One region of the Rahnella sp. CJA17(1/100) genome, then DNA from elsewhere that is predicted to be linked to it. Evidence: predicted binding sites of a transcription regulator. Region 1 holds the regulator's gene; each other region holds the start of a gene.

The links. The regulator CRP, encoded in region 1, controls carbon source genes, mostly activating them, when cyclic AMP is high. The targets are predictions, from matches to a motif close to ATGTGANNNNNNTCACAT.
Region 2: the regulator CRP is predicted to act here: its motif matches at 6,643-6,660, upstream of focA (formate transporter FocA).
Region 3: the regulator CRP is predicted to act here: its motif matches at 2,354-2,371, upstream of idnD (L-idonate 5-dehydrogenase).
Region 4: the regulator CRP is predicted to act here: its motif matches at 3,160-3,177, upstream of idnO (gluconate 5-dehydrogenase).

What each region holds. Positions count from the first base shown of each region.
Region 1 covers NZ_CAWOJA010000003.1:136,781-144,690, forward strand. The annotation lists gene AACU55_RS02310 (YccS/YhfK family putative transporter) at 1-2,047, opposite strand, end outside; gene crp (cAMP-activated global transcriptional regulator CRP) at 2,109-2,741, opposite strand; gene AACU55_RS02320 (OsmC family protein) at 3,104-3,511, shown strand; gene AACU55_RS02325 (phosphoribulokinase) at 3,515-4,384, opposite strand; gene allS (HTH-type transcriptional activator AllS) at 4,520-5,434, opposite strand; gene AACU55_RS02335 (ureidoglycolate lyase) at 5,649-6,155, shown strand; gene allR (HTH-type transcriptional repressor AllR) at 6,242-7,051, shown strand; gene gcl (glyoxylate carboligase) at 7,166-7,910, shown strand, end outside.
Region 2 covers NZ_CAWOJA010000064.1:185,417-193,326, reverse strand. The annotation lists gene dmsD (Tat proofreading chaperone DmsD) at 1-394, shown strand, start outside; gene napF (ferredoxin-type protein NapF) at 394-966, shown strand; gene AACU55_RS21485 (MFS transporter) at 1,100-2,245, shown strand; gene pflA (pyruvate formate lyase 1-activating protein) at 2,351-3,091, opposite strand; gene pflB (formate C-acetyltransferase) at 3,362-5,644, opposite strand; gene focA (formate transporter FocA) at 5,720-6,577, opposite strand; gene ycaO (30S ribosomal protein S12 methylthiotransferase accessory factor YcaO) at 7,076-7,910, opposite strand, start outside.
Region 3 covers NZ_CAWOJA010000001.1:104,275-112,184, reverse strand. The annotation lists gene AACU55_RS00520 (GNAT family N-acetyltransferase) at 1-374, opposite strand, end outside; gene AACU55_RS00515 (helix-turn-helix domain-containing protein) at 403-969, opposite strand; gene AACU55_RS00510 (benzoate/H(+) symporter BenE family transporter) at 1,108-2,310, shown strand; gene idnD (L-idonate 5-dehydrogenase) at 2,433-3,464, shown strand; gene AACU55_RS00500 (DJ-1/PfpI family protein) at 3,552-4,148, shown strand; partial or broken gene AACU55_RS00495 (isochorismatase family protein) at 4,280-4,822, shown strand; gene AACU55_RS00490 (GlxA family transcriptional regulator) at 4,870-5,784, shown strand; gene AACU55_RS00485 (hypothetical protein) at 5,983-6,525, opposite strand; gene AACU55_RS00480 (acyltransferase) at 6,689-7,684, opposite strand.
Region 4 covers NZ_CAWOJA010000022.1:478,154-486,063, reverse strand. The annotation lists gene AACU55_RS13620 (GMC family oxidoreductase) at 1-65, shown strand, start outside; gene AACU55_RS13615 (cytochrome c) at 62-1,465, shown strand; gene AACU55_RS13610 (SDR family oxidoreductase) at 1,527-2,270, opposite strand; gene idnO (gluconate 5-dehydrogenase) at 2,279-3,043, opposite strand; gene AACU55_RS13600 (LacI family DNA-binding transcriptional regulator) at 3,249-4,232, shown strand; gene AACU55_RS13595 (MFS transporter) at 4,408-5,760, shown strand; gene AACU55_RS13590 (Bcr/CflA family multidrug efflux MFS transporter) at 6,004-7,209, opposite strand; gene rsuA (16S rRNA pseudouridine(516) synthase RsuA) at 7,237-7,910, opposite strand, start outside.

The DNA of each region.
Region 1 (7,910 bases):
GATGCGGCCTCTGCTTCCACGCCAGTGACGAGATGGTATGCATCACGCTGAGATGTGAAATTACGCGCCGCAGATGGCGTTCCATTTCGGTCAGTGGCATATCCGGGTGAAGTTCCGGCGCATTAAACAGGTTGTTCTCGCTGCCCGGCCCGTCGTAGAGCAGTCGTTGCTGACAGCTTTGCAGCGCGATTTCGCAGGTCTGTAAATACTCCGTCGCCAGTTTTTCCGGCAGCATGTAATGCTCGCGGGCGAGGATCGTCATCGCGTTGATATGCTCAACCACAAACTGACTGTGCGTCACCCACAAACGCATATCCGCCAGATAATGTGAGTTAAAACCCGGCTCCTGCATCGCCTGATTTAGCGAAGTGAACAGCTTATTGTGCGCCTGATTGACCTGCATACGGGTGTACGCCAGTTTGGCGGTGTCGGGGCTTTCCTCAAGCAGCAGGCGGATAGCGTCCTGATAGATTTCCAGCGCCTGGTGTGCATTCTGGCGCAGCAAACCGCTTTGCCATTGCGGCCACAGCCAGATAGTGCCACCAAAGGCCAGCGCGCAGCCGATCAGGGTATCCACCAGTCGTGGTACCAGAAAATGCACGCCGTTCATCGCCAGCAATTGCAGGGTATACACTGCAGTCACCGTCATGCCGACCATCGCCAGTCCGTAGTTTTTGCGCAGAACGGTATAGGACAACAGGGTGATCAGCAACATGCACAGCAGCGTGGTGCCTTCCGGCAGTTCCAGTTTGAGCAAGCCTGAGGCAATCAGCAATCCGGCCAGCGTACCGAGTGCACGGTGCTGGATCCTCACCCGCGTGGCGTTATAACCGTTCTGGCTGACCAACATGATAGTCAGCAAGATCCAGTAGGGTTTGGGCAAATTGAAGAACAGACCCAGACTGCTGCCAATCGCCAGAATAATGCCCAAACGTGCGGCATTACGCAGTGCCACGGATTTGAAGGAAAGATAGCTTTTCAGCGCGGGCCAGAAGGGCAAACGCGGCTGGGTGTTCATCAGGTCACGTTTGTACAACGGCCGCTGTGTGCGTAACAGACGGGCAATGCGGCTGAAATGGTAATAACAAAACTGACCTACCGGATTGTCCGGGTTACGCGCGGCGATTTTCTCCAGCGCGGTCAGCTCATTGGCCATCGTAAAGCGCCCGGATAAACGATGATAAAGAATATCGTCGGCAATCACCCGAAGACGGGTGGAAATCACCTGCGCATTTCGGCGGATAACCGCTTCGGCATGGCTTTCCTCCACCAGTTTCTGCACTTCTTCCGGCTGATGCAGGCTCACTGTAATGTGCTCCTGCAAATCGAGCGCCACCTGAAAACGCTGAAACAGCCGTTTATGGTGATGATGATGTCCGTGCTGGGGCAACATGTGTAATTGCTGATAAAGCAGGGCAATCAGGTCGATAACCTGCTGCTGGCGGGTTAGCAGTGGGGGTAACGCAGTTTCGGGATCGGTGTGTTGCGTCAGCAGGCTGTACTTGGCTTCGAAATAATCCGCGAGTTGCAGATAGAGCTGGCTGAGCGTTTCGCGCATCGGCTGTTCTTCCGAAATACGAAACCACGCCCAGTTAAACAATCCGTACCAGGCTGTGCCAGCGGCGAACAACACCGGGGCCTGCCACATCGGGCGCACACCCACCATACTCAGCGTGAAGATAGTCGCCACCAGCGCACCGGGCAACAGGCGCGCATGCAGCGGGCTGATTTCACCGGTGACGCCCAGCAGTAACGCCAGCGACAGCATGATCAGCGGCAGCGGTATATGCCAGCTTTCGAGCATCAGTTGCAGCAGAAGGCTGCTCACGGCAAAGAGTGAACCGCCGACGAGCAGGCGTTTGAAAAAGCGTTTATGCGGGGTATCCAGACCGGCGATGTTACAACAGGCCGGGCAGAGGGAAAACAGCAGGCCCATTTGCAAATTGCCAAACAGCCAGCAAATGCCAACAGGTAAGCACAACACCAGCGTCTGGCGCAGCGCGTAGTTCACTTCAGGATGGTAAAACAGTCTTCGCCATAGCGTCATGGGTAAAGCTTAGCCCATAAAAAAGGCGCGACAGTGTTTTGCCGCGCCAATTTTTGAGGGATTAACGTGTGCCGTAAACGACAATCGTTTTACCGTGTGCGGAGATCAGGCTCTGATCTTCCAGCATTTTGAGAATGCGTCCGACTGTTTCACGTGAACAACCGACGATTTGGCCAATTTCCTGGCGGGTGATCTTGATTTGCATCCCGTCCGGATGGGTCATTGCATCAGGCTGTTTAGCCAGATTGAGCAAGGTTTGAGCGATGCGACCGGTAACGTCAAGGAAGGCAAGGTTGCCGACTTTCTCTGACGTCACTTGCAGACGGTTGGCCATCTGCGCGGAGAGACGCATCAGAATATCCGGGTTAACCTGAATCAGCTGGCGGAATTTTTTATATGAAATTTCAGCCACTTCACAGGCAGTTTTAGCACGTACCCAGGCACTGCGTTCCTGACCTTCTTCGAAGAGTCCCAGCTCACCGATGAAGTCACCTTGGTTAAGGTAGGACAGTATCATTTCCTTGCCTTCTTCATCTTTAATCAGGACAGCAACTGACCCTTTCACGATGTAGTAAAGCGTTTCGGCTTTTTCACCCTGGTGAATCAGCGTACTTTTAGAAGGATACTTATGTATATGACAGTGAGACAGGAACCATTCAAGAGTCGGGTCTGTTTGTGGCTTGCCGAGAACCATTTGCTATTATCCTCTGTTGTTATCGCTGCCCAAAATCACAGGGCTCAGAGTTCCCTGTACGGCACTTCAAATCCAAAGCGCCCTTTCAGCATATAACTCTCCAGAAATGCTGCAAGCGGATGTCGGAGTGCAACAGCCTGTTTATTGCTGTCATCACCGTGGGTTCTGTACTTAAACCGCAAAAACCGTCACCGCAATTTACTGGAAAGTATGTTTCGGCTTTGTTTGTAGCACAGGTTTGAGATGCTGTCTTCTGTTGTCTCGCTTCAGCATGATGGCGATCGGGTTACGTTGCCAGATTTTAGGTGAAAGGGTACTCTGAGAGCAGATTTCGACAAGTTTATTCACCGGGAGAATAGTTCATGCATGCACGTGTCAAATGGGTTGAAGGACTGACATTTTTAGGTGAGTCTGCATCGGGTCATCAGATTTCAATGGATGGAAACGCGGGTGATAAAGCCCCAAGCCCGATGGAAATGTTACTGATGTCCGCAGGGGGGTGTAGTGCAATCGACGTGGTGTCAATTTTGCAAAAAGGTCGTAATGACGTGCGTGATTGTGAAGTGAAGCTGACCTCACAACGCCGCGAAGAAGCGCCGCGTCTGTTCACTCACATCAATCTGCATTTTATCGTCACCGGTAAGGATCTGACCGATAAGATTGTTGAACGCGCAGTCAGCCTGTCTGCCGAAAAATACTGTTCTGTGTCTCTGATGCTGGGGAAAGCGGCCACAATCACCCACAGCTTTGAAGTGATTGCAGCCGAATAAAGTTTACTCGATCTTCTTGCCTTCCATCAGGCGCTGCACCAGCGGCGCCATGATCAGCTCCATCGCCAGCCCCATTTTGCCGCCCGGCACCACCAGTGTTTTGATGTGCGAGATAAACGACCCTTGCAGCATGGCCAGCAGATACGGGAAATCGATGTCATCCAGTCCCTGAAAATGAATCACCACAAAGCTTTCATCCAGTGACGGAATGGCTTTGGCGGCAAACGGGTTCGAGGTGTCGATGGTGGGTACCCGCTGGAAATTGATGTGCGTGCGGGAAAACTGCGGGGTAATGTAATTGATATAGTCATCCATCGAACGCACGACGGAATCCATCACCGCTTCACGGGAATGCCCGCGCTCGCCGGTATCGCGCACCAGTTTCTGGATCCATTCGAGGTTGACGATAGGCACTACGCCGACCAGCAGGTCGACCTGCGCGGCAACGTCAATTTTGTCCGCCACCACACCACCGTGTAACCCTTCGTAAAACAAAATATCCGTCGGTTCCGGCAACGCCTGCCACGGCGTAAAGGTACCCGGCACCTGATTGTAGGGAACGGCTTCGTCATAAGTATGCAGATACTTACGTGAACGGCCAGTGCCGGTTTTACCGTATTCGATAAAGCTTTTTTCCAGCAAACCAAAGTCGTTGGCTTCCGGCCCGAAGTAGCTGATATGACGTCCCAGATCGCGCGCCTTGCGTATTGCCGCATCCATTTCAGGACGGGTGAAATGATGAAAACTGTCGCCTTCCAGTTCCGCCGCACGCAAACCAAGCTGCTGAAATATTTTACGAAATGCCACGCTGGTGGTCGTGGTGCCTGCACCGCTCGAACCGGTCACGGCAATAACAGGATGTTTGGCTGACATAATGCGCTGTTCTCCATAAAGGTGATGCAGGCAGGCGAGACGCGGTCTTTTCTGTGGTCGAAGATCTGGCGTCAAGGCTGCGCATAATTAAGCCTATTGTTACCATATTTATTCGCGAAGCCAAAGAGGGCTTCACTATTCTAAACCCGCCAGCAACGGTTGGATCAGCGGGTCTTTCTGGTGGAACAGAGAAACAATGTCATGCAGCGCCTTGCCTGTGTACTCCTTTTTCCACGCCAGACTGAGCGGGGAAGGGGCGCGCGGATAGCGGATTTGCCGGGCGATCAGCTCGCCGCTGTCGAGATATGGCTGGCACAGATGGCGCGGCAGAAAACCGATACCCATTCCCTTCAGGTGACAGGCCAGTTTAGTCGCCACATCTGCCACGATGATCTGCCGTTGCCCGGTCAGCAACCAGGCCACCCGCTTGTTCAGATGGCGCGAGGTGTCTTCCACATTGATGGCAATGTACTGACGCAATACCGCTTCTTCCAGCACACCAGTGATGTGCTGCAGCGGATGAAAGGGCGCATGAACAAAAACCCAGTCCACTTCACCCAGCGGCAGCAGATTCACGGCGTTAGAAAGGGATTCGGTGCCGGTCACGCCAATCGCCAGCTGAAAATCTTCGTACAGCAGCGTATCCCATACCCCCATGTAAATCTGCCGTGTGAAAGTGAACTGCGTGAACGGGTAGCGCTGCGTCAGAGAGCTTAATAACGCTGCCAGAGCTTCAGGGCAGTACATCAGATTGTTCACCACCACATTCAGCTGGCGCTCAATGCCGTCGTTAATCTGCTGCAGTTCTGCCGGTACACCCTCCAGCCAGGTTAGCCACTGGCGACATCGTTCAAGCAGATGCTGTCCGGCGGGCGTCAGCGACACCGTGCGGGTCGTGCGGTTGAGCAATAACGTCCCGGCACTGTCTTCCAGCATCTTAATTCGATAGCTGATGGTCGCAGGCGTTTTATGCAGCATCTCTGCCGCGCGGGAAAAGCTGCCTGTTTGTGCGACGTGCATAAAGGTTTTAATCGACTCCTCATCCAGCATAGGTCACCCGAAGTAATGTTAATGCATTGAATGAAAAAGATTTTATAGATTTAACCGGATGAGAATTGTGGACTTCATCAATTTTATGGAATCTTTTTCCATATTTCGATTGAGCAAGTTGGAAAAAGTTTCTACAGTAATTGCATTGAGGATAAATCCGCCAATCTGGCGGGCTTATCTCACCGGTTTTATTTTAAATGCAGGGATGAATGCCATGGAACTTCCGGTTTACCCGCTGACCCAGGCGGCCTTCGCGGCTTACGGTGATGTGATTGAGACGACAGGTCGCGATTTTTTTCATATCAACGACGGCAAGGTTGAGCGGTACCACGATCTGACCAACGTGGAGATCCTCGGGCAGGATCGTCCGCTGGTCAGCATCAACCGCGCCCAGCCAGCACCGTTGCCCATTGTGGTGACGCAACTCGAAAAACACCCGCTCGGTTCACAGGCGTTTGTGCCGATGCAGGGCGAGCGCTTTATCGTGATTGTTGCGGCAGGGGGCGAGACGCCGGACATCTCCACGCTGAAAGCCTTTATCACCAACGGCCTGCAGGGCGTGAATTATCACCGGAATGTCTGGCACCATCCGCTGTTTGCGTTTGAGACGGTGACGAATTTTCTCACCGTCGATCGTGGCGGCGCAGACAACTGTGATATCAGTCAGTTACCTCAGGGCTATCAGCTTATTTTACCCGTTGCGGCGGGATTAAAGTCGTGACGCTATAAAGCATCTTGCATAAGATACAAGCATCTGAAAACAAGCGAAACGCGGGCGCTCAGCGCCTGATGCTGGAGAAATGTGAGATGGCCGAAGTAAAAAAACGGGGGCGTCCTAGCCAGCCTGGTTCTGGTTCGCAAAAGGGCGCTCAGGCCTTAGAACGCGGCATTGCGGTGTTGAATTATCTGGCGCAGTCCGGCGGCAGTTCTTCTGTCAGCAACATTGCAGAGAATTTGTCGCTGCCCCTTTCCACCACCTTTCGACTGCTGAAAGTGCTGGAAGAGGCCGATTTTGTTTATCAGGATGCGCAACTGAGCTGGTGGCACATTGGCTTACAGGCGTTTACGGTCGGATCGTCTTATATCCATAACCGGGATGTATTGTCAGTCGCCGCGCCTTATATGCAGCGCCTGATGTTGTTGTCGGGCGAAACGGCCAATCTGGCGATCCGCAACGGTTTCGAAGCGGTACTGATCGGCCAGCGGGAATGCCAGTCGATGGTGCGGATGTGCGCGCCGCTTGGCAGCCGTCTGCCGCTGCATGCCTCCGGTGCCGGGAAAGCGTTGCTGTATTCGCTGGATGACGAGGCGCTGATGAGCCTGATGATGCAGGCGGGGTTGAAGAACTTTACGACGCACACGCTGGATAATCTGAATGCGTTGAAAAAGGATCTGCAACACGCGCGTCAGCAGGGTTTTGCACAGGACAGCGAAGAGCATGTGACAGGGCTGAACTGCCTGGCCTCGGCGATTTTTGACAGCAATAACAATGCGGTGGCGGCGATTTCGATCTCCGGCCCCAGCTCCCGCTTAACGACGGAGCGTTTTACCGATTTAGGCGAACTGGTGCGGGATACCGCGCGTGACATCAGTCTGGCCCTGGGCCAGCGCCACTAACCGGTTCGTCCTGCGATCCCCGCTCTGTCGTGAGCGGGATTTTTTTCAGTCAAATTAAAGTTGGAAACTTTTTCCGTTATTTTATGCAAAGCGGAATTACCTGAGGATTTAGCTATGGCTCGTATGACAGCTGCACAGGCAGCAATGTATGTGTTGGAAAAAGAAGGGATCACCACCGCGTTTGGTGTACCGGGCGCAGCGATTAACCCGTTTTATAACGCCATGCGCCTGCATGGAAAAATCCGTCATGTGTTAGCCCGTCATGTGGAAGGTGCATCGCATATGGCCGAAGGTTATACCCGTGCGAAAGCCGGGAACATCGGCGTGTGCCTGGGGACGTCTGGCCCGGCGGGTACCGACATGATCACCGCGCTGTATTCCGCCTCGGCGGATTCCATTCCGATCCTGTGCATTACCGGTCAGGCACCGCGCGCCCGTCTGCATAAAGAGGATTTTCAGGCGGTGGATATTCAGGCGATTGCCGGGCCGGTGAGCAAAATGGCGGTGACCGTGCTGGAACCTGCGCTGGTGCCGCGTGTCCTGCAACAGGCGTTTCATCTGATGCGCTCCGGTCGCCCCGGTCCGGTACTGGTCGATCTGCCGTATGACGTGCAGACCGCCGAAATCGAATTCGATCCGGAAACTTATGAATCGCTGCCCGCTTACAAGCCTGCCGCCACCGTTGCTCAGGCCGTCAAAGCGATGGAAATGCTCAACGCCTGTGAACGTCCGCTGATTGTGGCCGGTGGCGGTGTGATTAACGCTGATGCCGCCGCGCTGTTGCAGCGCTTTGCTGAAATAACCCAAGTGCCGGTGATCCCGACGCTGATGGGCTGGGGCGTGATCCCGGACGATCACC
Region 2 (7,910 bases), on a different contig from region 1:
GCGTCTTTTTATCGGCCCTTATTCGTTACCCGCGCCACCTTGGGGCTCGGTGTATCTGGACAAAGAATCAGTGCTGTTTGGCGATTCAACGCTGGCATTGCGCCAGTGGATGCGTGAAAACGGTATTGAACCCCATCTGGAGCAGGCAGAGCCGGAAGATCACATCGGTTTGCTGCTGATGATGTCTGCATGGTTAGCCGAGAATTCACCTTCTTTGCTGGATGAATTTCTGACAGAGCATTTATTGCCGTGGGCCGGACGCTATTTCGAATTACTCCGTCAGAAAGCAGAACACCCGTTTTATCTCGGAGTGGCCGTACTGGCAGAATCCACACTACAGGGCTGGAAACAACAACGTAGTCTGGAAGCGCCCGTCGTGGATCTGTATTTCTGATGAGCGATTCCCGCGACGCCAGATACTATCGTGCCTGGATGAGCAGCAGAACGGTCAGCCGCCGTGGGTTATTCCGCGGCTTGCTGTCACCGGGCAAACAGGCAATTGAACAGGCGGCACAGCCTTCTGCGAACTTGCTGGCGCGCGTGATTGCCCGTCCGCCTCAGGCCATTGCCGAACCGATGTTTCAGCAACAATGTGATGGATGCGGACGTTGCGCACAGGCGTGCCCGGTCGGCATTATAAGCATCCAGGGAGGAAAGGCTTCGCTGGCTATCGATTATGCTGAATGTGACTTTTGCGGTGCTTGTACGCAGGCTTGCGAAAGAGAGGCGCTGGATCAGTGTGTGCCAATGGATACTGGTTTGCGTCCGGTTATTTTGTCCCAGTGTCTGGGACGGCTGGATGACTTGTGCCGAATGTGCGAAATTGCCTGTCCGCGCACGGCAATATTTTTTAATCAACAGAATCAACCTTCTGTTGATGACGCAAAATGTAATGGCTGCGGGAAATGCAAACTTGTTTGTTATCATGGTGATATTAACCTGTCTTTAAAGTGTCATTCATCTTAATCATTAAGCTTGATTAGTGTTTTCAATCATTCTTCTCCACTTTGTGCTCAGGTCAATTTTTGCCAGATTGACTTTTAAACCGCCGGTGGCATGATGCGCGCAATTTCTTCCTCTTTGTGGTCATCACCGCCCTATGTCCGCCTATTCCCGTCCTGTTTCTCTGCTCCTGTGCGGACTTCTGTTGTTGACGATTTCTATCGCCGTTTTAAACACATTGGTCCCTTTGTGGCTCAGTCATGAGCAACTTCCAACCTGGCAGGTCGGACTCGTCAGTTCGTCCTATTTTACCGGTAATCTGCTGGGTACTTTGCTTGCGGGCGGACTGATTAAACGTGTTGGTTTTAACCGCAGTTACTACCTTTCCTGCATCCTGTTTGCTGTCGCGACCGCAGGTCTGGCACTTTCAATAAGTTTCTGGAGTTGGGTGACGGCGCGATTCGTTGCAGGCATCGGCTGCGCATTGATCTGGGTAGTGGTGGAAAGTGCGTTGCTACGCAGCGGAACTGTCAGAAACCGCGGCCAGTTACTGGCAGCGTATATGATCATGTATTACATCGGCACGGTGGTTGGGCAGCTTCTGGTGGGTACGGTGCCGACGGCAATTTTAAGTGTACTGCCGTGGGTGACAGCGCTGATTGTCATTGCAATGCTGCCATTGTTATTAACGCATATTGAGAACCAGGAAAGCGGGCAGCCGCGTCATGCGGTAATGCCGATGTTCAGACGCCGTAATGCACGGCTGGGGATTAACGGCTGTATTATTTCCGGCATCGTTCTGGGATCTTTATACGGCCTGATGCCTTTGTTCCTGACGCATCAGGGAATGAGCGATGCAGATGTAGGTTACTGGATGGCATTGCTGGTCAGCGCCGGGATTATCGGGCAATGGCCGGTAGGGCGTTTGGCTGACCGTTATGGCCGTCTGATGGTTCTGCGCATTCAGATCTTCGCCGTTATCCTTGGCAGCATTGCGATGCTCAGTGGCTATGCGATGGCTCCGACGCTGTTTATTCTGGGCTGTGCTGGTTTCACGCTGTATCCGGTCGCTATGTCCTGGGCTTGCGAAAAAGTTAACGCAGAGGAACTGGTGGCGATGAACCAGGCATTACTGATGAGTTACACCATCGGCAGCCTCGCCGGGCCGACAATGACCGCGATGCTAATGCAGAGTTATTCCGACCGTCTGTTGTTCGTGATGATTGCAGTGGTCTCGCTGGTGTATCTGGTGATGCTGATGCGCAAAGCGGATCATACGCATAATCCTGTAGCGACTGCCTAATCCTTTTCATAATTAAAGCTGCAATCCCAATGATTTTGGGTATGTTCTGAGCCATAAAGCAAAAAAGACGCCATTTGGCGTCTTTTTTATGAGCATATCAGGCTGTTAATAAATAACTTTATGCCCGTAACTGGCAAGAATATTTTTCACTCTTTCCATGATCTCTTTGGTGGGTGGATTTACGCCATCCAGACCGTATTTCTCACCCATTGCCGTCCATTTGTGTTTGCCCAACTCATGGTATGGCAGCAGTTCGATCTTCTCGATGTTAGTCATATCTTTGGTGAACTCACCCAGCTTATGCGCGGAGTCATCATCATCAGACCAGCCCGGCACCACGACATAACGGATCCAGGTGCGCTGATTACGTTTTGCCAGATAGCGGGCAAAGTCCAGAGTGCGGTGGTTGGACACGCCCACCAGATTCTGGTGAATGTCATCATTCATCTGCTTGAGATCAAGCATGACCAGATCAGAGACATCCAATAATTCGTCGATCACCGGATCATAACGGCGGACAAAACCGTTGGTGTCCAGGCAAGTGTTGATCCCTTCTTTCTGGCAGGCGCGGAACCAGTCACGCACAAACTCTGCCTGAAGAATGGCTTCGCCACCAGAGGCTGTTACACCACCGCCGGAAGCATTCATGAAGTGACGATACGTCACGACTTCTTTCATTAAATCATCAACATTGATCTCTTTTCCGCCATGTGTATCCCAGGTATCGCGGTTGTGGCAATACATGCAACGCATCAGGCAACCCTGGAAGAAAACAATGAAACGGATACCTGGGCCGTCAACGGTGCCACAGGATTCATATGAGTGGATGCGACCTTGAACTGACATTGCGGGTTGTTCTCCATAGTGACCAATAAATAGCAGTCTACATGTGCGGATGCTGGCCTGGCAGAGATAAACTGGAAACCACAGGTTTATGATACCAGACAATCAATAAGGTTGATTGTCAGCAATGGCGGTACTGCTTTGCCAGAAGTCCACAACGTATAGCGCTCTGGCAAAACAGACTGTCGTACAGACAGTGCGGGCAGGGAGGGATGAAACAAAGGCTCCACATTGTGGAGCCTTTTTATCAGACCAGATTACAAGGTTGAATTATTACAGGGACTTAGTGAAAGTACGGGTAATAACGTCTTGTTGCTGTTCTTTAGTCAGTGAGTTGAAACGCACTGCGTAGCCAGAAACACGAATGGTCAGCTGAGGATAGTTTTCAGGATGTTCCATCGCATCTAACAGCATTTCACGGTTCATGACGTTCACGTTCAGGTGTTGACCACCTTCGATGGACGCTTCGTGGTGGAAGTAACCATCCATCAGACCCGCAAGGTTGGCTTTACGCACATCATCGTCTTTACCCAGCGCATTTGGAACGATAGAGAAGGTATAAGAAATACCATCTTTCGCGTAAGCAAACGGCAGTTTAGCAACGGAGGTCAGAGAGGCAACCGCACCTTTCTGGTCACGACCGTGCATTGGGTTAGCACCCGGGCCAAACGGAGCACCAGCACGACGACCATCTGGAGTGTTACCTGTTTTCTTACCATAAACCACGTTAGAGGTGATGGTCAGAACAGACTGAGTTGCTACAGCGCCACGGTAGGTACGCAGTTTCTGAATTTTCTTCATGAAACGTTCTACCAGGTCACAAGCGATGTCATCTACGCGAGAATCGTTGTTACCGAACTGTGGATACTCACCTTCAATTTTGAAGTCTACAGCCAGGCCGTCTTCGTCACGGATGGTGCTAACTTTTGCATATTTGATAGCAGACAGGGAGTCAGCAGCAACTGACAAACCTGCGATACCACATGCCATGGTGCGATAAACATCGCGGTCATGCAGAGCCATCAGCGATGCTTCGTAGCTGTATTTGTCATGCATGTAGTGAATAATGTTCAGCGCAGTCACGTACTGTTTAGCCAACCAGTCCATGAAGTGATCCATGCGTTCCATGACTTTATCAAAGGTCAGCACTTCATCCATCATTGGTGCTTCTTTAGGACCAACCTGGATTTTCATTTTTTCATCAACGCCGCCGTTGATTGCGTACAACATGGTTTTCGCCAGGTTTGCACGAGCGCCGAAGAACTGCATTTGTTTACCCACAACCATTGGGCTCACACAACAAGCGATAGCATAGTCATCGTTGTTGAAATCAGGACGCATCAGATCATCGTTCTCATACTGTACAGATGAGGTATCGATAGACACTTTCGCTGCGTACTTTTTGAAGTTCATTGGCAGCTTTTCTGACCACAGAATGGTCATATTTGGCTCTGGTGAAGGTCCCATGGTGTACAGGGTATTCAGGAAGCGGAAGCTGTTTTTGGTAACCAGAGTACGACCATCAACACCCATACCAGCCAGAGATTCTGTCGCCCAGATTGGGTCACCGGAGAACAATTCATCATATTCAGGGGTACGCAGGAAACGCACCATACGCAGTTTCATAACCAGGTGGTCAATCAGTTCCTGAGCTTGTTCTTCGTTCAGTTTGCCTGCTTTGATATCACGTTCGATGTACACGTCAAGGAAAGTAGAGACGCGGCCAAAGGACATCGCAGCACCGTTCTGAGATTTAACGGCAGCCAGGTAACCGAAGTAAGTCCACTGAACAGCTTCTTGCGCAGTTGTTGCAGGACCAGAGATATCGCAGCCATATTTAGCAGCCATTTCTTTAATCTGACCCAGAGCACGGTGTTGTTCTGAGATTTCTTCACGCAACTGGATGGTCATTTCCAGGTTTACGCCATTTTCCAGGTCGTCTTGCAGAGACTGGAATTGTGCGTATTTGTCGGCCATCAGGAAGTCGATACCATACAGCGCGACGCGACGGTAGTCACCGATGATACGGCCACGACCATAGGCATCTGGCAAACCGGTCAGCACACCAGATTTGCGGCAGTTCAGGATGTCTTTAGTGTAAACATCGAAAACACCCTGGTTGTGGGTTTTGCGGTAATCAGTGAAGACTTTTTTCAGTGCCGGATCCAGTTCACGACCGTAAACTTTACATGAACCTTCCACCATTTTGATGCCGCCGAAAGGGATCAGGGCACGTTTCAATGGCGCGTCAGTTTGCAGACCAACGATGGTTTCCAATGATTTGTTGATGTAGCCGGCATCGTGAGAGGTGATGGTAGAGGCAACGTCGGTATCGAAATCTACTGGAGCCTTAGTACGGTTCTCCAGTTTGATACCATCCATTACTTTATCCCACAGGGTGGTTGTCGCTTGGGTAGCGCCAGCCAGGAAGGACTCATCACCTTCATACGGTGTGTAGTTCTTCTGAATGAAGTCACGGACGTTTACGCCATTCTGCCATTCACCAGCACTAAAACCCTGCCATGCGTTGGTCAATTTTTCATTGAGCTTGGACATTTTGCACCTACCTTCTAATTTGGATTTCTTTAAAAATCACGTGTAAAACTGTCGTAACAAGACTGCCACATTGTTTCAGTGGTGTTTCTCATCGCGAAGATATATGACCCAGTACGTTAACCCTACCAGCAAACCACCCCCAATGATGTTACCGATGGTCACAGGGATGAGATTGTCTATGATAAAGTTAGGGATATTCAGCTCTGCGAATTGTGCCGGTGTTGCCCCGACAGCCTGCCAGAATTCTGGTGTCGCAAAATTTTTCACTACGATGCCTAAAGGGATCATGAACATGTTAGCAATGCTGTGTTCAAAGCCGCTGGCGACGAACATGCCGACCGGTAAAATCATAGCGAACATTTTATCCATCAGACTGCGGCCGGAGTAACTCATCCATACCGCCAGGCAAACCATCAGGTTTGCGAGGATCCCCAGACATACGGCTTCGATAAATGTGTGATGCATTTTATGATCAGCAGTTTGCAGAACGTTCAGTCCCCACAAACCGTTATCAACCATGTATTCACCGGAGAACCAAATCAGAGCCACAAAGAATAAGCAGCCGACCAGGTTACCAATATAGACATTGACCCAGTTGCACGCCAATTGCCCCCAGGTGATTCGACCGCTGGCTTTCGCAATGACGATAAGTACAGTGGACGTGAACAGGTCCGCACCACATACGACAACCAGCATAAGACCCAGAGAGAAGCAGATGCCCCCAACCAGTTTTGCAAGGCCATAAGGGACGGTACCGGTGCCTGTAGTGGCGGTGATATAAAAAGCAAAGGCAATAGAAATAAAGACGCCAGCAGTAATGGCTAAAAAGAATGTTTTTAACGGCTGTTTGGTGGCTTTATAAACGCCAGCATCTTCAGCAATTTTCGCTGTCGCGGCGGGTAAAATGAGATCGAAGGGGTTGTCAGCTTTCACATTAACTCTCTTATTCAGGGCTATGCACTGCGCAACGAGATACTAGCAAAGCAGTATAACGTAAAAATTGACGTGGATCATATGAGGGGGTTTTTGGTGGTTTTTAATAGACTGCTAAAGGGGTGGTTTTATGGGTAATTAATTGAAAATAAACGAATAAAAAGATTTTAATTTTTGCAAATAAAGTTGAGAAAGCAAGAGTTTATTTTCAGATTCTAGTTAATACAAAGGATTCAGTGTTAATAAATATCGTTATTTTGATTTTATAAATTTCACTTTCAATTAACTTATAAAATAAGTGCTATATTTTTCTCGCAAAAACGGCAAGCGGGTATTATTTCGCGCGGAATTACACGTCATTTTGATGGCCGAGTCAAACTTTTGCGGACAAATACAGCAGCAGAAGCTTAGGATTTATAGTGAACTGATAGCGAATTTATAAACAAAAAAACCGACAGGAAATCCCGTCGGTTTTAATCGCTTCAAAGTGTCAGTGAATCAGGCTTTCGACCAGTGACGACGTTTGGCGACTTGCAGCTTTTCGTATGCACCAAGCAGCGCCTGATGGGCTGGCAAGGCTTTCAGCTCAGGGTCGACTGCAAACAGACTGTGGAAACGGACTTCTCCACTGATGGCCGCCGAAGCATCCTCAACTGCTTTCTGACCATACATTTTCACGAAAGCGTTGTAGTACTGGGCTGGCTCGCGATCTTCTTCCAGAGACAACTGGAGCAGGGTTTGCAGGCAACGGTAATAGTTGTTGCGCTCATCGCTGTACACCGAGGAATTGAACTCATGCGCCCATTCAGCCCAGGTCAGCGCCTGATCCAAATCACCACCGGCAAGAGCCAGCATAGATTTCAGCTCACCGACACGCAGCGTGTACCAGCCGTTGTCTTTGCCGCTGGCGATCCCCAGCAGTTCGCGAACGCGGGTAAAGTCATCCAGACCTTCATCGTCGAGTTGAGTGATCATCTCAAGATAGGTTTCTTTTGGCAGATCGCTGCCCGGCAACGCCAGCAGTTGATCACGCAAATGCGCGCCCATGCTGTTATTCGCCAGCAATAAATCTTCGGCAGGATAAATGTCAGACATGCCCGGAACGATAATGCGGCAGGCGTATACATCCAGATGTTCGTAATCGGCGATATACACTTCAGCATCTTCTTTATCAAAGATAGCCATCAGTGTCGCAAATTCTTCTTCAGTGGTACCGCTGAAACTCCAGTCTGCAAACGAATAGTCTGCGTCTTGTTTGAACATATCCCAGGAAATCAGACCGCTTGAGTCGATGAAATGGGTTTCAAGGTTAGCGTGTTCAGCCACTTCTTCG
Region 3 (7,910 bases), on a different contig from region 1:
GTGGTCCAGTAGACGTTGGCTTTATTGTTTTCGTCGGCGTAAGCATAAACCGCTTCAATCAGTTTTTGCCCGATCCCCAGTTTGCGGGCGCGGTCGTCAACGTACAAATCCTGCAAATACACCACCTGCTGCATGTGCCAGCCATGATCGTGATTGATACAGTTCACCAGCCCGACCAGTTTTCCCTCGTACTCCGCCACATAGCCAAACATGCTGGCGTAATCAGGCTGTGATAAACGCTGGAAAGTGTAATCAAATTGCGCCGGATTGAGTTCCGACTGGTAAAAATCCAGATAATCTCGCCATAACACTTCCCAACCTTCGCGGTCTGCGGGGGTTAACAGACGGATCATCACATCTTGCTGCTGGCTCATCGGGCATTCTCCTCAGGAAATGAAAACGTTACGGGCGTGACTGCGGATAATGTATCAGGTCATGGAAACGCACGGAATGACCGCTTTCATTGCGGTAAGCGTGCGGACAATCGGCGACAAAACGCAAAGCTTCACCGGCGCTGAGCACACGCGTCACGCCGTCAACCGTCAGCGTCAGTTCACCTTCGATAACAATCACATGCTCAATCACTCCGGCTTCGTGTGGTGTGGATTCGCTGCATCCGCCCGGCTCGAGATCGATAACAAACATGTCCATACGCAGCGTGGTATCGAACGGAAACAGCGGCACCACGCGCATGCCCGAAGTGTCACTGTTGAACGTAGTCAGTAAGCCATGGCGATGCAACGCCGCTGACTGCGCGGGCGGCGTTTCGAGAAATTCCGAGAACGAAACATTCAGGCCGCTGGCGATTTTCCACAGCGTCGCGACGGTCGGGCTGGATTCGCCGCGCTCGATTTGCCCGAGCATCGCCTTGCTGACGCCGGTATGTTCTGCCGTCTGGCTGAGACTCCAGCCGCGTTCGCTGCGCACGGCTTTCAGCTGGCTGCCAATATGGTGGGTGAGTTCCTGCATCCTGACTCCTCTGGCAATCGTTTTTACCGATCGCGATTGTGCGTTATAACGCACAGTGATATCTTGAGCGCAGCAGATGTGCGCTATAACGCACAACAGCATACCGCCAGCGTCCGCTAACCAGAAGGAATTTCGCCCATGGCCTCGCGTCTCAGTTTGCAGAATTTAACGTTTTCGGCGGTAATCGCCGGATTTGTCGCGGTTTTAGTCGGGTATACCAGCTCCGCCGCGATTATCTTTCAGGCGGCGGAAGCGGCGGGCGCCAGCGTAGCGCAGATTGGCGGCTGGCTGAGTATGCTCGGGCTGGGCATGGGCGTTACCAGCATCGGGCTATCGTTGTATTACCGCACGCCGGTGGTGACGGCGTGGTCAACGCCCGGCGCGGCGCTGCTGGTGACCAGCCTGCCCGGCACTTCGCTTAACGAAGCCATTGGCGTATTTGTGTTTGCCACCGGGCTGATCCTGCTGTGTGGCGTGACCGGCTTATTCGCCAGACTGATGCATTACATTCCTCAGGCGCTGTCAGCGGCGATGCTCGGCGGTATTCTGTTGCGTTTCGGGCTGAACGCCTTTACCTCACTGCAAAGCAATTTTGCCCTCGCAGGGACCATGTGTCTGGTGTATCTGCTGGCAAAACGCGCCCTGCCGCGCTATGCGGTGGTAATGGCGCTGGTTGCCGGGCTGATCGTCGCCGCATTACAGGGGGATATTGCGCTGCACGGGCAGACGCTGACCTTCGCCGCACCGGCGTTTGTGATGCCGCATTTCACACTTTCCACCATTATCGGCATTGGCATTCCGTTTTTTGTGGTGACCATGGCCTCACAGAATGCGCCGGGCATCGCCACACTGAAAGCGCACGGCTACCATCTGCCTGTTTCGCCACTGATTTCCTGGACGGCGCTGACTGCGTTAGTTTTAGCGCCGTTCGGCGGTTTTACCATCTGTATCGCCGCCATTACCGCCGCAATTTGTATGGGTGAGGATATTCATCCTGATCCCAAAAAACGCTATATGGCAGCCGTCTCGGCAGGCGTTTTCTATCTGATTGCGGGCGTGTTTGGCGGTTCCATCGGCATGGTCTTTACTGCGTTGCCGGAGGCGCTGATCCACACCATCGCCGGGCTGGCGCTGCTCGGCACCATTGCTGGCAGCCTGTACCGCGCGCTGGAAAATGAGCGTCAGCGCGACGCGGCAATCATTACGTTTCTGATCACTGCTTCCGGCGTCACGCTGCTGGGAGTCGGTTCGGCATTCTGGGGGCTGGCCGGTGGTGTGATAACCCATCTGATCCTCAGCATTCCGGCGCGCAATCGTGATAAATCTGCCGGGAAAAGTTGAGTCCGTTCAAGTTATGGGTAACAGGTTTTCGTAACACGGCGCAAAGTGACGACGATCACATTTTATGACCGGCAAACCCTCTTTACTGGGCGCAATCAGGCCCTTTAAAGAGCGAGAATTCCATGACTATTGCCACACAATCCTGCGTCGTGACCGGGAAAAAAGACGTTTCGGTGATCAACCAGACCCTCGACTACACCGGAGCAGGTACGCTGGTGAAAATCACCCGCGGCGGCATCTGCGGCTCGGATCTGCATTATTACGAACACGGCGCGGTGGGTGATTTCAAAGTGCGCGAGGCGATGGTACTCGGCCACGAAGTGGTGGGTGTGGTGGAGAAATCGGATAACCCGCGTTTGCAGCCTGGTCAGAAAGTGGCGCTGAACCCGAGTAAGCCGTGCAAAGCCTGCAAATACTGTCTGTCCGGCGACGAAAACCAGTGCACCACCATGAAATTCTTCGGCAGCGCGATGTATTTCCCGCACATCAATGGCGCGTTTACGCAGTATAAGATCGTCGACAGCGACCAGTGCATTCCTTACGACAATCAGGTCAGTGACCGTCTGATGGTGTTCGCCGAGCCGCTGGCCGTCGCCATTCATGCCGTCAATCAGGCAGGCGATATTCATGGCAAAACGGTGTTTGTTTCCGGCGTCGGTCCGATCGGTTGCCTGATCGTGCTGGCGGCGAAAGCCAAAGGCGCCGCGCAAATCGTGGTGACGGACCCGAGCGAACGTTGCCGCACGCTGGCACTGGCGGTGGGTGCAGGTAAAGCGCTGGACGCCGCACAGGGTGATTTCAGTGAATATCAGGCGGAGAAAGGCTTTTTCGATGTCTCCTTCGATGCCTCCGGCCACCCGTCTTCCATCCGCCGTTGTCTGGAAGTGACCCGCGCGCGCGGCACGCTGGTTCAGGTCGGCATGGGACCGGTGGTGAATGAATTCCCGCTGGTGATGCTCATTGCCAAAGAAATTAACTGGGTCGGCAGCTTCCGCTTCACCGAAGAATTCAACACGGCGGTCGAATGGCTGGCGAATAAAACTGTCGATCCGATGCCGCTGCTGTCGGCGGAATTCCCGCAGGAAAGCCTGGTGGAAGCGCTGGAATACGCCCTGGATAAATCCAAAGCCTCGAAAGTGCAACTGGTTTTCTAACCGGGTCTGCAATACCAGTCACAATATCAAAACACCGTTTCATTTTATTATGTCCTCTGATTTTTATCCTCAGAGGACATTTGCATTATGGTAAAGGACAACGCGAAAAAGCAGGTCGCTCTGCTGCTGGCCGACGGATTTGAAGAAGGTGAAGCGGTAATTGTGCTCGATATTCTCGAGCGGCTGGAGATTCAGGTCACCACATTAGCCTGCCAGAAAAGCCTGACGTTGCGCACCTATCACGGCATTCAGATGCAGGCCAATGAATTGCTGTCTGCGCAGGGTGACCGTTTATTCGATGCCGTCGTCATGCCCGGCGGGCCGGAAGGTTCAGTGGCGCTGGCGGCCAGTAAAGAGGTGGTGGAATTTGTCCGCCGTCATGACGACGCCGGTAAACTGATTTGCCCGCTGTGCTCCGCTGCCGCGCGCGTACTCGGCGGAAACGGGCTGCTGAAAGGTCGTCGCTATGTCTGTTCCGGCGATTTATACAAAGACGTGAAAGACGGCGTTTACGTCAATCAGTCGTTTGTAGAAGACGGCAATTTACTCAGCGGCAAAGGATTAGGGCTGGCGTTTGATTTTGCGTTTCAGCTTGCGTACCGCCTGACCGGCGACGCTGAAACGACTAATTTCCAGGCCGACCATATCGACTATCACCACTGGCGCGCCGATCAGCAGCTTTGATCAAAAAATTCTGAACCGACGGCGGATGGCGCAGGTCGTCCGCCCTGGTCAGCATCATGTCCGTTTTTGGCATTCTTCTCATTTCAATTCAGGCGCACACTGGCTTAACACTCACCAGATGGAGTCCGAAAATGACCCAAAGCGCCCTGTTAAACATCGACGTTCAACGTTCCTTCGAACATAAAGACTTCTGGCAGCAGGATGATTTACCGGCTTTCAGCGCAGCATTAACCCGCCTGATTGATGGCTGTCAGGCCCGCAACGTGCCGGTTATCGACGTGTTTCACGTCAATCCTGATGGCGACTTTTCGCTGGCTTCCGGTCTGGTCACGCCGATGACGTTCCTCACACACCAGCCGCAACATGTCGTCCATAAACACGTCCACAATGCCCTGACGGAATCCGGCCTCGACGGCTGGCTGCGTGATAAAGGCATCACGCATCTGATTATCGCCGGTATGCGTACCGAGCAGTGCTGCGAAACCACGGCTCGCGTGGCGTCCGACCTCGGCTATTCGGTGACTTTTGTCACCGAAGCGACACTTACGTTCCCGATGACCCACGCCAGCGGACTCACGCTGAGCGCGCAGGAGATCAAATTGCGTACCGAGCTGGTGCTCGACGACCGCTTTGCCACCCTCACCGACGTGACCGGTGCGCTGGCGGAACTTGACCGCGTTGTGTGAAGATAGCGTTTTCCCCTGCGGACGGATGAAGCACTATGCAGCGAAATGTCTACTTTGTGACGCTCCCCGGCGTGATGTCGTTAGATCTCACCGGCCCGGCGGAAGCGCTGCGCCTGAGCGGGCAATTCCGGCTGCACTACATCGGGCCGCAGCCGGAAGTCATGATGTCTACCGGCCTGATGGTCAGCCATTTACAGCCACTGCCGCAAAGCCTGCCAGAGGGCAGCATTCTGATCATGCCGGGCGTGGCGGAATCCGCTGAAAACTTCAGCTCAATGGTGGCGCAGACGACCTGCGACTGGCTGCATCAGCAGAAAAGCGCCATTGAAGCGGGGAATTTAACGCTGGTATGTATCTGCTCCGGCAGCCTGCTGGCCGGAAAAGCCGGGCTGCTCGACGGCTATCAGTGCACGACACATCACGACGTGATCGGGCAGTTGCGCCAGCAGGTCCCCGCCGCACAGGTCAAAGATAACCGGATATTTGTTGAAGACCGTTCCGTGCTGACCAGCGCGGGCATCAGCGCCGGTATCGATCTGGCACTGCACCTGATCGCCACGCATCTGGGACCGCAGGCGGCGCTGGATGTCGCCCGCGAAATGGTGGTCTATTTTCGTCGTGGCGGTGATGATCCGCAACTCTCTCCGTGGCTGCGTTACCGTAATCATCTGCACCCCGCCGTTCACCGCGCACAAAATCTGATGGCCGCCGAACCGGAATCCGCCTGGCAGGTGGAAGAGGTCGCTGCCAGAGCGCACATCAGCGCACGCCACCTCACCCGTTTGTTCCGCCAGCATCTGGGTATCAGCGTGCGTGACTACCACGAGCAACTGCGTATCGCCGTGGCGCAACAGCGCCTTCAGCAGGGATCAGGCATCGAAAAAGCCGCCCTCGCCGCCGGATTTTCATCCGCAAGACAATTGCGCCGTGCGCAGGAGCGGTGGCGTTAAACGCAAGGCTGATTGCAAGTTGAGCATTAATTGAGTAAAATTTTATCCGCTGACGATTTGTGGGACTGAATGGCTACGCTAAACAGTACGTCGGTGTCTGCCTGTAAAGGCCGCTGGCCGTGCCGCGATAAGATGAAAATCCAAAGACCTCCGCCTGAAGCTGTAAAAACAAAAAAGCGACCCCGTGTCGCTTTTTTGTTATCTGCGCCTTGTTGGTAATTTAAGACCTTTCATCCTCGCATCAAAAATATGCCAAAAACTGAACCATCCATTTACGCCCACCGGGCCAGCCCATTTTTCTCTCGGGTAACTTGTCATCACTTTTAATCGTATGTCACCCACCGGATGTTTATTTTTTGTTATTTCAAAAAACAAACAATAATCCACACCCATATAATGTGCTTCCAGATAATAAAATGTTTCCTGATGCTGATGCAACGTCCGGCCTAATAACGCATTTTCATTAATGAGTTTATTTATAAGCTCGGGTAAGCGGAATGAATATGAATGACGTTGCGGACAAAAATATCGCTGATGCTTTCCGGGAGCATGAGGATAAACCCACAACTCAGATTCTGCCTGATGCGCCGTGAAACAATGATCAGTGTAGACCACAAAAATCCGTAACTTACGGGTTGGAAAATCGTCACTGGCTGGCCTGACAGCAACAATTGTCGATGCCCGAAGATGATCAAGCGTATAAATCACACCATTTATTTGAAAGGGCGGCCAGAATGTCATGATAATTTGCCTGGATAAGTGAAGCGAAATAATATCCGGAACAAAATGACAAAGATAATGAAAGAGATTAATCGTGACGTGCCGATTTAATAAAATGAGGGGAAATAAATTGATAATATCATGCACAACCATTCATGATGTGTATAAATAATCAATATTGTTTTCAGCTCACCCAATTCCGCCGGTCTATTTTCCCCAACCCCATCGCCAGTAATAATCCGCCACCCAGCCCGCAGATAAACAAAAAGGCGATGTTCAGCAGCGGATATTGCGGAAAGTCGAGATGCTGGCTGCGCAGGCCAATGATGATCAGTGCATGAAAGCCGTAGATGGCCAGGGAATGACGGGAGATCAGGGCAAATCCCGGCAGCATGCGGTGTGTCAGCGCGTTTTTGAACACCACGAACAGCGCGATGGCGGAGATAAACACCAGCGGGCCGCTGTAGACGTAAAAGGTGTCGGCGAAATTCTGGTTAATCTGCATCTGCCGGTACGTACCCGTGGCAATCGCCAGCGTGCTGAGGATAAACAGGGCGCTGGCGGTAAGCGTGATTACCATTTTTTCAGTATTGAGCTGGCTGATGGCGCGGCCCATCAGGGCGTAAAGCACGTAATAGAAGGTATCGCCACTGATGTATAAATCCAGCGGCAAAAGATGGATTTTCTGCCATGTCACGGCAGGCAGCTGCGGATTCGCCAGGACGCCAAGCAATGTTCCGGCGATCAGCAGGTATCTGCCGGATACGGCTTTAACATTAATCAGCGGGGAAATCAGGTAAATCACGATAATGGCGTAGAAAAACCAAAGATGGTAAAACACCGGTTTTTCCACAATCAGACGCAAAGACGGCCAAAATCCTATTTCTGTCATCGTGAGGATATACATCAGCGAGACGGCGCTGTAGAACAGCAAGCATAATGTGACGCGCCAAAAATGCCGTTTTTGCGCACTTTTTTCACCCAAAAATAGCGCACCGGAAATCATAAAGAACAGCGGCACACAGACGCGCGAGGCGGAATTGAGCAAGTTTGCCACTGTCCATTCAGCGGTATGGACCGCAGCGAAATTGACCACCAGCGAGGTGCTGGCGTGGATCATCACCACCATCATGCAGGCGAGCGCACGCAGATTATCTATCCAGCTGATTTTTTGGCTCATTCCCTGCAATTTCCTTCTTACCGATGGTTGTTGGCAGCGTAGCCAGCTTTTGGAGGGCTAACAAGGCAAAAGTGCCGTTCTCAGATTGTGCTGAACGTGAATCTGAAGATTGCGTTGCGCTCAAATAATCGGCAAAATAGCCAGCATTACTGCCTCGCTTGCGAAACCCGCCCGGACAGTCTCTTATTTTCTGCTAATTTTCAACCGATTAGCCTTACGTCTGTGA
Region 4 (7,910 bases), on a different contig from region 1:
CCATGGCCGCACTCGGCCTGAAAGCCGCCGATGATATGGCGAAAAAACTGGCAGGTGCCGCATGAAGAAACTTCTCACCGCCTGCCTGCTGGGCACATCGCTAAGCGGATTCGCCTTCGCTGCGGACAATCAGGCTGAAGTGATCCGTCAGGGGCAAGAAGTGGCGACAGCCGCCGACTGTCAGGCCTGTCATACTGCCCCGGAAGGCGGTAAAGCGTTTGCCGGTGGTTATGAAATCCATTCACCGATGGGCACGATTTACACCACCAACATCACACCGTCGAAACAGTTCGGTATCGGTAATTACACCGAGGCACAGTTCACCCGCGCGGTGCGGGATGGTGTTCGCCCTGACGGTGCCAATCTGTATCCGGCCATGCCTTACACTTCCTACAGTCATATGAGCGATGCCGACATGCATGCGCTGTATGTCTATTTCAAAGAGGGTGTGAAGCCGGTCGAACAACCGAATGTTGAAACTGCCCTGCCGTTCCCGTTCAACATGCGTATTGCGATGGCGGGCTGGAACATGATGTATCTCGACAGCACGCCGTTTAAGCCGGATCCGTCGAAAAGTGAACAATGGAACCGCGGTGCGTATCTGGTCAACGGTGCCGGCCACTGTGATACCTGTCATACGCCACGTAACCTGATGATGGGTTCTGTGACCGATAAACCGCTGGCAGGCGGCATGGTCGGCCCGTGGTATGCCCCGAATATCAGCTCGGATCCGGTCAGTGGTATTGGTAACTGGTCGCAACCTCAGCTGGTGGAATACCTGAAAACGGGCCGCACCGCCGGGAAAAACCAGGCAGCGGGCGGTATGGCGGAAGCGGTTCAAAACAGTCTGCAATATATGTCTGACACCGATCTGAACGCGATTGCCTTCTACCTGAAAAACAGCACGCCGGTGCGTGACCCGCGTGATACGCAGGCGGCGGACACCTTCGGTAAACCGGTGAACGTGGAAGAAGGTTTACGCGGCGCGCACCCGTTTAATGCGAACAAAACCATCGACAACGGTGCGGCACTGTTCAGCGGTTATTGCGCCAGTTGCCACCAGCCGGACGGTTCTGGCAGCGAAAATCAGGCATATCCGTCGCTGTTCAACAATACCGCCACCGGCATGGGTAATGCGTCTAATCTGATTTCCGCCATTCTTTACGGCGTGGAACGACAGGTCGGCGACCATCACGTACTGATGCCGAAATTTGGCGTGGGCTCGTATGTCGGTCAGTTAGATGATCAGCAGATTGCTGACATCTCCAACTACGTGCTGAAAAACTACGGCAATGCGGCCATTCAGGTCAGCGCACATGATGTCGCGGTGTTACGCGCAGGCGGTCCGGTGACATTACTGGCGAAACTGCAACCGTTTATGGCTCCTGCAATGGTGGCTGGCGTGATTGTTCTGCTGGTGCTGATTTTCTGGCTTGGCCGGAAACGCAAAACCAAAGCAGCGTAATCCGTACACTGAAATGCAAAACGGCCCTGTTTGGGCCGTTTTTTATATGCGGATCTGAAAACTAACCGCGCCCGACCAGCGGCATGGCGCTCGCCATTACGGTCATGGTCAGCACGTTAGTGTCGAGCGGTAAACCGGCCATAAACGCCACCGCCTCACCGACGCGCTCCACCGGGATTACCGGTTCCTCAGCGATATGTCCGTCCGCCTGCATTCTGCCTGCCAGCGCTTTATTGCCCATATCCGTCGCCGCATTGCCGACATCAATTTGCCCGCAGGCAATGTTGAACGCGCGACCATCGAGCGCGGTGGATTTGGTCAGTCCGGTAATCGCGTGCTTGCTGGCGGTGTACGGCGCAGAATTCGGGCGCGGCGACTGCGCCGAAATCGAACCGTTGTTGATGATACGTCCGCCTTGCGGCGTTTGTTGTTTCATCAGTTTTACCGCTGCCTGCGTACACAAAAAAGCACCGGTCAGGTTGGTATTGATCACCGACAACCAGTCTTCCACCGGCAGTTGTTCGATCGGCACATCCTTCACGTTATTACCGGCGTTATTGAACAGCAAATCCAGCCGCCCGTAGGTTTCCTTAATATCCTGAAACAGCGCGGCCACCGATTGCGGGCTGGTCACATCCAGCTGACGTGCCGCCGCCTGCCCCGGTGTAAACAACGCGACCGCCTGGTCGAGTTTTGCCTTATTACGCCCGGCCAGAATCACTTTAAATCCGATCGCTTCCAGCGCTTTCGCGGCGCTCAGGCCGATACCGCTGCCCCCGCCAGTGATTAATGCGATTTTGTTCATTGGGCCTCCTATACCGCAGCTAACATGCCGCCATCGATGAATAAAAGATGACCATTCACAAAATCTGACGCCTTTGAAGATAAGTACACTGCACCGCCCACCAGTTCTTCAGGATTGCCCCAGCGTGCAGCCGGCGTGCGTTTACACAGCCATTCGGAGAACTCTTTGTTATCGACCAGCGCCTGGGTCATGTCAGTTTTGAAATAGCCCGGCGCGATGCCGTTCACCTGAATATTGTAGCGTGCCAGTTCAACGCACATGCCACGGGTCAGCATTTTTACTGCACCCTTTGAGGCGGCATACGGCGTGATGGTGTCGCGGCCCAGCTCGCTTTGCATGGAACCGATATTGATAATTTTGCCGCGCTCGCGCTGGATCATGTAACGCGCCACCGCCTGCGATACCAGGAACACAGATTTCTGGTTTACGGCAATCACATCGTCCCAGTCTTTTTCCGGAAACTCGGTGAATTTATGACGGCGCTGGATACCGGCGTTATTCACCAGCACATCAATCGGCCCGATGGTGCTTTCGATATGGTCAATCGCCTGATTCACCGCCTGACTGCAGGTGACATCAAACGGCACGGCATGGGCGATAAAGCCTTCAGCACGCAGGGCTTCGGCTGCTTTTTGCGTGGATTCCTGTTGTGTACCGTTAACGATAATTTCCGCGCCATGCTGCGCCAGCCCTTTCGCCAGCAGGAAACCCAGACCGCGCGTCGAGCCGGTAATCAGAATCTTTTTATTGTCCAGTGAGAAGAGATTTGTCATGACGTTGGCCTTATTGAACGCTGATTTAAAAAGTTAGCTTCACTACACCGGTTTACCCCGCGCTAAACTGTGATGCAGGTCACCTGACGGGATGTTAAAAAACCCTGTTACTCCGGGTGTGATCATCATCATTTTGATAACAATCTCCGGCGCTTTCTGTTTCAATAACAAGGTATATTTGCAGGCCCAATCAGGAAAACTCCGCATGAGAAACCAGCGCGTGACACTACAGGACATCGCCCAACTGGCGGATGTCACGAAGATGACGGTGAGCCGTTTTCTGCGCACGCCGGAAAAGGTGTCTCCTGAAACCCGCGAACGCATCACGAAGGTGATGGAAGAAGTGGGATATCCGCTGGAAGAAGCCCGCGGACCGGCCAAAGCGCCGCGTATCGGCATTTTAGTGCCGTCATTTAACAACCAGATTTTCTCCGACTTACTGGCGGGCATTGAGTCGGTCACTTCCGCGCAGGGCTTTCAGACACTGGTAGTCAATTACGATTACAGCAAAGAGCGCGAGGAAGAACACATCATTAATCTGCTCGGTTACCAGCTTGCCGGGCTGATCCTCACGGATTCCGTGCATACCCTGAAAGCCGATAAGTATCTGAATGCCGCAGAAATTCCTGTTGCGCAGGTGATGGATCTCGACGATCCGCACGGGCGTATTGCCGTCGGTTTTGATAACCAGCAGGCCGGTTACGATATGGCGAATACGTTGCTCGCCAGCGGCAAAGAACATGTGGTGTATTTCGGTTCGATGTCAGATGCCCGCGACCAGAAGCGTTATCAGGGTTACAGCCGCGCAATGGATGAACGCGGGCTGACGCCGGTGCATATCACGCCTAATAAAGTGTCGTCGGTATCTATCGGTGCGGGCATGCTGGCCATGGCGCGTCAGTTATATCCGCAGACCAACGCTATTTTGTGTACCAATGACGATATTGCCGTCGGCGTGTTACAAGAATGTATCAAACAGGGGATCCGCGTCCCGCAGGATATGGCAATTTCCGGTTTCCACGGGCTGGATATCGGCCTCGCCACCACACCATTATTAGCCAGCGTGATCACTCCGCGCTTTGAGATGGGGAAAGTGGTGGCAGAGATATTGCTCAAAAAAATCAGGAACCTGCCGACGATCGAAAGGGTGGATTTGCATTACCGTATTTCCCTCGGCGGCACCATTTAATCCTCCTTTCCCGTCCATTTCTCCCCCTTCGTCCTGCACGCCAACTCCGGTGCAGGATCACGTAAGTGGTAACACCTTTTCTTAACATAATTCAACGTGACTCCTGTCACGAAATACTTTCCTCAAAATGCTTTTATTAAGCCATCACCGGTTACAGGCACACAGAGGAAAGAATATGGATAATAAGATTCCTAAGGCTCGCTGGCTTCGAGTAATAACGCCAATCCTTATCGCTTGCATTATTTCCTTCATGGACAGGGTCAATATTAGTTTCGCCATGCCCGGCGGGATGGACGCGGAATTAGGGATTACCGCTTCAATGGCCGGTCTGGCCGCCGGTATCTTCTTTATCGGCTATTTATTCCTGCAGGTGCCGGGCGGCAGCCTGGCGGTACACGGCAGCGGACGGAAATTCATTGCCTGCTCATTGATTGCCTGGGCGGTGATCTCCATCCTGACCGGCTTTATCACCAATCAGTATCAGCTGTTGTTCCTGCGCTTTGCACTGGGTGTGGCAGAAGGCGGGATGCTGCCGGTAGTGCTGACGATGGTCAGCAACTGGTTCCCTGATAAAGAACGTGGCCGCGCCAATGCTTACGTGCTGATGTTCGCGCCGCTCGGCGGGATGATCACCGCGCCGTTGTCCGGTTTGATTCTTGATACGCTCGACTGGCGCTGGTTGTTCATCATCGAAGGGGCATTATCTTTCGTGGTGATGATTTTCTGGTGGTTCACCATCAGCGACCGTCCGGAAGAAGCGAAATGGCTGTCAGAGCGTGAACGCGACTATCTGGTGACGGAACTGAACCGCGAACGCGAAGCCCTGAAAGCCCTGGCACCGGTGAATAACGCGCCGCTGAAAGAGGTGTTCCGTAACAAGTCTATCGTCAAACTGATCATCATAAACTTCTTCTATCAGACCGGGATTTACGGCTATACCTTGTGGCTGCCGACCATCCTGAAAAACCTGACCGGCGGTGACATGAGTTCAGTGGGTATGCTGGCGATTATCCCTTACGTCGGCACCATGCTGGGGATCCTGGCGATGTCGGTGCTGTCGGATAAAACCGGTAAGCGTCGTATGTTCATTGCCCTGCCGCTGTGTGGTTTCGCAGCTTGTCTGGCGGCCTCTGTCGCATTTGGCCATAACATCATGGCGGCCTACGGTTTCCTGGTCGGTGCCGGTTTCTTCCTGCAAGCCGCCACCAGCGCCTTCTGGACCATTCCGGGTAAAGTCACCACGCCGGAAGTGGCAGGCAGCGCACGGGGTGTGATCAACGGTCTGGGGAATCTGGGCGGTTTCTGCGGTCCGTATCTGGTCGGCGTGCTGGTCAGTCTCTACGGCCAGAGCACCGCGATTTATGCCCTGGTGGCCTCATTACTGATTGCCGCGGCAGTCACCACGTTGCTGCCAAAAGAGTGCGATATGGCGCTGGTACCGGGGGCGAAGGCCAAAGCCATGGCCGACGAATATGCCCGTGCCAAAGCGGCGCGCCGGGTTCAGGGAGTGAAAGCAGAAGTGATTTAATGATCCAGCACGAAGCAGAGAAAACGGTGCTGGTTTTGCTCCTTCCCCTGCGAAGGGGGAGGTTGGGAGGGGGTTTTAAGGGCTAACATCTTGTCAAAGCACACTTTACCTTTTTGATTTTGACCTTAATACCCCACCCCAGCCCTCCCCTTCGCAGGGGAGGGAGCAGACCGAACCCTGCTTCTACGTCTGTAAAACCAGCAGATCAATCGGACTTTGCACCTCCCCCGCCAGGGAGACAAGTTATGCCGTTTCCGCAGACACTTTCACCGGACGGCTGGCGTAGAGATACAAAAGCGTCGCCGCCAGTATGCAAAACGCCATTGAACCGACCATCGGCCAGGCGCTTTTCGCCGTAAACAGTGACAGCACAGAACCAATCGCCGCACCGGTTCCGAAACGAATCGTCCCCGCCAGTGAAGCGGCTGTACCGGCCATGTGCGGGAAGTCATCCATAATGACGGCCATGGCGTTAGACGTCACCATCGCAATCACACCGACATACCCCGCCACACCGATCACCATCGCCCAGAATGGCAATCCGAAGGTACAAACGATCACCAGCCACATCCCCATCGTCAGTTGCACAAACAACCCGAAGCGGAACATTTTCACCGCGCCCGTACGGCGCACGTTACGGCTGTTGATGAGTGTCAGAATGACCAGTGCGACGATGTTCAGCGCAAAGTAAAAGCCGAAGTTCTGCGGCGAAACGCCATTAAGTTCGATGTAAACAAACGGACCGGCGCTGAGGAAAGAGAACATCCCGGCAAATGAGAAACCACTCGCCAGCATATAACTGAGCACACGTTTGTGACGGAACAGGGACGCAAAGTTACCGACGCTGGTACGCAGATGAAATTTCTGCCGTCGTTCCTTGGGCAGTGTCTCTTTGATATAGACGCCCACCAGCGTCGCGGCAATCAGCGCGGCGATGGCCATTGCCCAGAAAATCGCGTGCCAGCTGAATATGGCCATCAGCAAACCACCGAGCATCGGTGCCAGCAGCGGCGCAACCGTCATCACCAGCACCACAAAAGACATCATTCGCGAGAATTCATCTTTGGTGAACATATCGCGCATCAGCGCGTTGATGACCACACTTGCGGCAGCGGCTGCCAGACCGTGCAGGAAACGCATCCAGACCAGTTGCTCGACCGACTGCGCCAGCGCACAGGCACCGGCCGCGACGGCAAAGATCATCACGCCCCAGAAGATAACCGGCTTACGCCCGAGGCTGTCCGCCATCGGTCCGTAAAACAGCTGCCCTATTGCAAAACCCAGCACGTAAGCGCTGAGCGTCATTTGCACGCTGCCCGCCGGAACGCCATATTCCTGTGCGATCACGGGCATACTTGGCAGATACATATCGATGGCCAGAGGCATCAGCATCGATATCAATCCCAGGATGAAAATCAGTCCGACGTGGGAGACCGGTTTTTCTTGCACTTTCAGCTGCTCCAGTTATCGAAAAAACTATCGCGAAGGAACGCCAACGCTGGCCACTTCCTGCTCAGTTAACGGACGGTACTGACCCGGTTCTAAATCTTCATCCATCACAATCTCGCCGATACGTTCACGGTGCAACGCAACCACACGGTTACCGACGGCGGCAAACATGCGTTTTACCTGATGGTAACGGCCTTCGCTGAGGGTGAGACGCACCAGACAGTCTTCGATTTTTTCGAGCTGTGCCGGTTTGGTCAGGGAATCTTCGTTATGCAACTGCACACCGGCCTCAAACTGCGCGGCGGTGTCATCAGCCAGCGGATGTTCGAGCGTCACCAGATAGGTTTTTTCGCAGTGATGACGCGGCGAGGTGATGCGGTGTGACCACTGACCGTCGTCGGTCATCAGCACCAGACCGGTGGTGTCGATATCCAGACGCCCCGCGGCATGCAGTTTGTAGGCAACGGGTTCTTCGAGGAAATACAGCACGGTCGGGTGATCCGGATCATCGGTAGAACACACGTATCCCTGCGGTTTGTTGAGCATGAAATAACGCGGGCCGGTGATTTGATCCAGCACATTGCCATCAAACTCGACGCGTTGTTCAGGGCTGATTTTCATTGAGCCGGTTTTGACGATTTCACCGTCTACGGTGACACGTTTGTTACGCAGTTCGCGCAAAACCAGCGCGCGGCTTACGC